One region of the Corynebacterium freneyi genome, then DNA from elsewhere that is predicted to be linked to it. Evidence: predicted binding sites of a transcription regulator. Region 1 holds the regulator's gene; the other holds the start of a gene.
What was found. Region 1 encodes LexA, which represses DNA repair genes until DNA is damaged. Its sites were predicted from a motif close to CGAACANNTGTTCG; they were not measured.
Positions count from the first base shown of each region.

Region 2: the regulator LexA is predicted to act here: its motif matches at 1,304-1,317, upstream of CFREN_RS02495 (HNH endonuclease signature motif containing protein).

Region 1 covers NZ_CP047357.1:1,361,531-1,364,658, reverse strand. The annotation lists gene CFREN_RS06190 (hypothetical protein) at 65-247, opposite strand; gene lexA (transcriptional repressor LexA) at 918-1,628, shown strand; gene ptsP (phosphoenolpyruvate--protein phosphotransferase) at 1,707-3,128, opposite strand, start outside.
Region 2 covers NZ_CP047357.1:579,619-582,746, reverse strand. The annotation lists gene CFREN_RS02495 (HNH endonuclease signature motif containing protein) at 1-1,191, opposite strand, end outside; gene rfbD (dTDP-4-dehydrorhamnose reductase) at 1,440-2,375, opposite strand; gene CFREN_RS02485 (LCP family protein) at 2,600-3,128, shown strand, end outside.

The DNA.
Region 1 (3,128 bases):
ACCCCATTTACTCGTCCCCCACTCCGTGGTGACCCCTCCGTGGTACCCCCTCTGTGGCGAGCCCCTACTTCGCGACCCCGCCTGCCACGGGTTCCCCAGCCGTGCTCGACGCCCCGACGTACGTCGGCGTGGGCGGAGTGTCCGGCATGGGCGCCCCCAGGCCGGAAAAGTGGAGCATGAGACCGAACACGGCGCCGATGCCCGCGACGATGGCCATGGACGTGGCGTTGCGGCGCACTCCCTGCACCGGACCCCGGACGACCGAACGGCTACCCCGAACGTGGCCGATGTTCGAAACACCGTGTCCGGGTGCGGGCACCGGTGACGTTCGCCCTGTGTTCGGACGCCGAGAAGCCCCCGGAACGCCACCCGGACGGCCGTTCGACGGGCCACGGGACGTGCGGACCCCCGTTCGATCCGAGCCACCACGACGTCGAACATCGCCGGAAGCTGCGGACCGACGAACGGACGCGCCGACACGAGCCGAAGCGCCGATCGGGCGTTGCCGGACCCACGCGGGCACCCCGTCGCAAAGCTGCTCTTCTCCCCTGGTCAGGGTGTTGATGCGGTAATCTTCGATAAAGGCGGTCATCGGTTGGCTCCTTCCATCCGGCAATCTGCGGGCATCGTAAAAAACGACGCGGATAATCCCTTTCGAACGTGCCGCACGGATGTTCGACTCCGTTCCCGCGTTCGATTTATAGCACCGCCACGGGAGCGCGTCCAGAGATGGGGGCGAAAACTTCGAACAGTTGTGCCACAACGGGTGGTTTTGGTGTAGGGTCGTGTTCGAACGGCGGGCGGGAATGACCGGCGCGACGGACGCCGAACACGACGCCCCCGACACGACGACACCCAGCACGACGACACCGAGCACGACGCGATCGAGCACGACCTGAACCAGTGGGAGTGGACACATGGCCGAGAAGAAGCAGTCGAACAAGACCCAGTTGACGGATCGCCAGAGGCGCATCCTCGAAGTCATCCAGGATGCGGTGTCGCTTCGCGGCTACCCGCCGAGCATCCGCGAAATCGGCGACGCGGTCGGCTTGAACTCGACGTCGTCGGTGGCCTACCAGCTCAAGGAGCTGGAGAAGAAGGGGGCGCTGCGCCGCGATCCCCACAAGCCCCGTGCCGTCGACGTCCGCGATCTGAAGCAGCAGCTGGGCACGCACGCCGGAAAGCCGGGCCCGAAGCCGAAGTCGGCCGACGTCCCCGATGTCCCGGAGGGTGCGACCGCCCCCACCTACGTGCCCATCGTCGGCCAGATCGCCGCCGGCAACCCGATCCTGGCCGAGCAGAACATCGACGAGCACATGGCGCTGCCCGCCGAGCTCGTCGAGTCCGGTGATCTGTACATGCTCCGCGTCGTCGGCGAGTCCATGGTCGACGCGGGCATCCTCGACGGCGACTGGGTGGTCGTGAAGTCCCAGCAGACGGCGAACAACGGCGACTTCATCGCCGCGATGATCGACGGCGACGCCGACAGCGAGGCCACGGTGAAGGAGTGGCACGAAGATCGCTCCGGCACGTGGCTGCTCCCCCACAACGACGCCTTCGAGCCGATCCCCGTCGACGCAGGCGTCACCATTCTCGGTCGCGTCGTCAGCGTCCTGCGCCGCCTCTAGTTCTTCCTCTAGTTCCTCCGGGGCCCGAGCATGAGCTCGGGCCCCGGTTCTTTTTCGCGTGCACGTCCCCCGTTCGCGCTACTCCAGTCGGAGCACCGCGCGCACCGCCGCACGGGCACCGTCGGCATCCGACGCATCCAGGGCGGCGCGGGCGGCGTCCGCGCACTGGGCGGCGGTGACCTCCGCCAACTGGGCACCCACGCCCGGCAGGGCCGTCGCCGCAGCCGACAACGAGGTCACGCCGAGCCCCACGAGCACGCACGCCAGCAACGGATCCGCCGCCGCTTCGCCGCACACGCCCACCGGCGTATCGGAGTCCTTGCCGGAGCGGCACGCCATGTCGATCAGACGCAGCACCGCCGGCTGCCACGGATCCGTGAGGTACGCCAGGTGCGGCGACAGCCGGTCGGCGGCCATGGCGTACTGGGTGAGGTCATTGGTGCCGATGGACACGAAGTCGAGCACCTTCATCAGGTCATGGCTCATCAGGGCCGCGGCGGGAATCTCGATCATCGCACCGGGGGTGAGCCCGCGTCGTCGGCACAGGTCCGCGAACCACTCGGCCTCCTCCAGCGTCGCCACCATCGGAGCCATCACCCACGTGGGCGCATCCCCGCCGCGACCGGCCTTCTCCGCGGCCAACGCGATGGCGTCGAGCTGACGCTCCATCAGCCCCGAGTTCGACCGGGAGATGCGCAGGCCCCGCACGCCCAGCGCCGGATTGTCCTCGTGATCGAGGTTGGCGAACGCCAGCGGCTTGTCGGACCCCGCGTCCAGGGTGCGCAACACGATCTTCGACTCCGGGAACGCCTTGAGCACCGAGGCGTAGATGTCCGCCTGATGCTCCACGGTCGGCTCGGTGGCGGCCGACAGGAAGCACAGCTCGGTGCGGAACAAGCCGATGCCCTCGGCCGCGCCCTCCGCCGCGATGCGCGCCGCGTTGCCGTCGCCGACGTTGGCCAGCAACTGGATATGCTCCCCATCCGCGGTGCGGCCGAGGCCCGACCACGCGGCGATCTTCTCCGCCATCCGCTCGGCCTCGGCGACGGCGGCCCGCGCATCCTCCGGGTCCGGGTTGGCGGTGATGACGCCCTTCGCGCCGTCCACCAGCGTCAACGTCCCCGATTCAATCGCATTCAGCCCCGCCCCGGCGGCCACGGCGCACGGCACCCCGAGCTGACGGGCGATGATCGCCGTGTGCGAGGTCGGCCCGCCGAGACTGGTGACCATGGCGACGAACAGCTCCGGATCCAACGTCGCCGTATCGGCGGGAGACAGGTCGTCGGCAAGCAACACGGACGCCTCCGACACCGCGGGCAGGCCCGGCTCCTCGTCACCGCGCAACTCGGCGATGACGCGGTCGCGGATGTCCTCGAGGTCCGTCGTGCGCTCGGCCATGACGCCGCCTGCGGCCTTGAACATCTCGACGAACTTCTCGATGGCCGACATCGTCGCCGACTCCGCCGCGACGCCCGCCTTGATCTCCTTCACCGCCGCCCG
Region 2 (3,128 bases), 780 kb from region 1:
ACCCAACCCATAACCACTGCCGCCACCGTCACCGTCACCGCCGCCACCGTCACCGTCACTGGTGGTGTGGGTGGGGTCGTAGTCGACGACATGGTCGATCTGACATCGATGCGCCGGCACATCACACCCCGGGAACCGACACTGACCATCACGGCCACGCACCCGCGCCTTCTGTGCGTCGGTGGGCACATACCCACCGGTGACCGAGTCCGACGACAACCGAACAGTCGCCGCCCGGGACAGCCACGCCTTGGTCAGGTACTTCGGCAACCAGCCGGCACCGTCGAGCCACACCTGCACATCGCCCTCATCAGCAGTGCCGGTGCCGGTGTTTGCGTTGGCAGTGCCGGTGGTGTTGGCGGTGCTGGTGCCAGTGCCGGAGGTGTTGGTGGCGCCGGTAGTGCTGTTGGCGGTGCCGGCGGTGTTGGTGCCGTCGACGTAGACGTTCATCGTCACCGACACCCCCTCACCGCCACCGCGACACAACGCCATAAGAGCATCGGGCAAAGAACACTCGTTGCCGTCGTTGGCCTTCGCATCCCTAATCGCCCGCACGGTGGCGTCGAACTCGGCGAGACGGTCTTTGCGCAACACCACGATCAACTGCCCGAAATCACCAGCTCCCTCATTGTCGACCCCGTACGACTCACCGACAATCGGCCTCGGTTCATCGTCGGGTGGGGTCGACACCGGTTCGATGGCTTCGACGATGCGGCGCAACTCCCGGGCGAAGACCCTCGGTCCGGGCAGGGCCTGGAAGTCCTTCCTCGGACACAGGTAGGCGACGAACTTGTCTTCCACCGCGGCGAGATTGTCGTCGGATACCGCGGCAATGGCCGCGGCAATCGTGGCCAGGCGTTCATGCGGCCACGCCCCCGACCGGCATACGCCCAACACTTTGGGCATGCGGCGCAGCATCACCCCGACGTCGCAGTATCGGGCGGCTTTGCCACGTGACAGTCCCAGGCGCGTGGCCACGCAGGCGAGGTGGGAGTCGACGTCGTCGTCACCATCGGGGGTAACTGCAAGGCAGATGTCGATGTCGACGAGGTTGCGCCGCCGGGCGAGGTTGCTCACCGGCTCATCGCGTTCGGTGGCCCACCGCTTCCGCGCAGGTGGCGGCTCGGTGTCGTGATGATCGTGATCGTGATGGTCGTGGTGGTTGTTGGTTGCGTCATGGTCGAATGCCATGTCGATTCCCCCGGCGCTGGATGCGCGTGTCGAAAGTGACTGTGTCGCGTGATCGCTGCTGCTGATCTGCCCCGATGCGGTGGCCTCCCCCGGCCCCGCCGTCACCATTCATCATACAAGTGTTCGAGTCACTTTCTTCGAACGTGGGGTAACGATTCGGGCTCGTTTCGCCCCACCGTTCACATGTGCATCAGGGCGCATGCGTACCCGCCGCCGTCGTCAAGAAAAAACGCCCAGCCAAGCAAGCCCTATTCGACCATGCCCAACGCGCGGCGCAAGCCATCGCGCCAATCCGGCAGGGGCACGAAACCGGCGTCAACCCACGCGGAACCGTCGAGCACGGACCAAGCGGGACGCTTCGCGGGCCGCGGAAACTCCGCCGACGTGCACGGACGCACACGCTCGGGCTGCCCGGCCACGAGCGCGAACACCTCCGACGCCACGTCGTGCCACGTCGCCGCGCCGGCCCCCGTCACGTGGAACACGCCCTCGACCGGCCGCAACGCCAACCGCCACAGGGCATCGGCGAGATCGTCGACGAACGTCGGATTCCCGTGTTGGTCGTCGACGACGTCGATGTCGCCGCCGCGCTCCTCGAGCCGCAGCATCGTCGACACGAAGTCGGACGCCTTCGGCTGCGTCGGACCGGAAAACACCCACGCCGTCCGCACGATCGCGGCCCGCGCACCGCTGTCCGCCACGGCCCGCTCCCCCGCCAACTTCGTGCGCCCGTACGCGGTGTCGGGCGCCACGGGATCGTCCGCGCGCAGGGGCCTCCGCCCACCCGCGCCATCGTCGCCCGTGCCGCCGCCGTACACGTAATCCGTGGACACGTGAATGAAAAAGGCCCCCTCCCGCGCACACCGCCGCGCCAACAACCCCGGCGCCACCGCGTTGACCCGATGCGCCGCAGCCTCCCCCTCGGGCGTCTCGGCACCATCGACATCCGTCCACGCGGCCGCATTGACCACCACATCCACGCCCCGCAACGCCGGATGCGCCATCACCGCCGCCTCATCCGCGACATCCAGATCCTCCCGCTCCAGCCACGTCACCTCGACCCCGGCCGGCTCGCGCCGCAGCAACGCCGTGCCCAGCTGCCCCGCCGACCCCACCACCGCAACCCGCACGGCGGCTCCGTTTCCCCCCACTTCATGGGCTTTTCCGGCGCGTGGTTCGGTCATCGGCAGTCCGTTTCATTATCGTTGGGACGACTGAGTCGTCGCAAAGCACGAATCCTGCTTTACGACGCCCACCTGACGGCACCCACGGTAGTGCAACCGGAGCAGCCGGAAACGCCCGCGTGAGGGAAGGAACCAACTTGAGCGCACGCACACCCCAATCGAGGCACGCCCGGGACATCCAGGCGCCGCCCACGCAGGGCCGCGACGTCCGCCAGGCTGTTCCGATGCCGCTGAGGTCCCTGCTGATCCTCCTGTCCGTGCTGTGCCTGACCGTCTCCGCCGTCGGCTGGTGGACCGTCGGCCGCGCCGCCGGCGGCCTCGGATCCGGCGGCGACTTCTCCCTCGGCAAGGAAAAGGACGGCGCCACCGACATCCTCCTCGTCGGCTCCGACTCCCGCACGGACGCCCAGGGCAACCCCCTGACGCAGGAGGAGATCGACATGCTCCGCGCCGGCGACGAAGAGGCGACGAACACCGACACCATCATCGTCATCCGCGTCCCCAACGACGGGTCCTCCGCCACCGCGATCTCCATCCCCCGCGACACGTACATCAGCACCGCGGACGGCAACAAGAAGATCAACGGCGTCTACGGCGACATGAAGCTCAGCACCGCCGAACGCCTGTCCGCCGAAGGCGAATCGCCCGAAACCGTGGAAAAGCGGTCCACCGAAGCCGGCCGCCAGGCGCTGATCACCGCCGTCGCCGACCTCACCGGCGTCACCGTCGACCACTACGCCGAAGTCGGCCTGC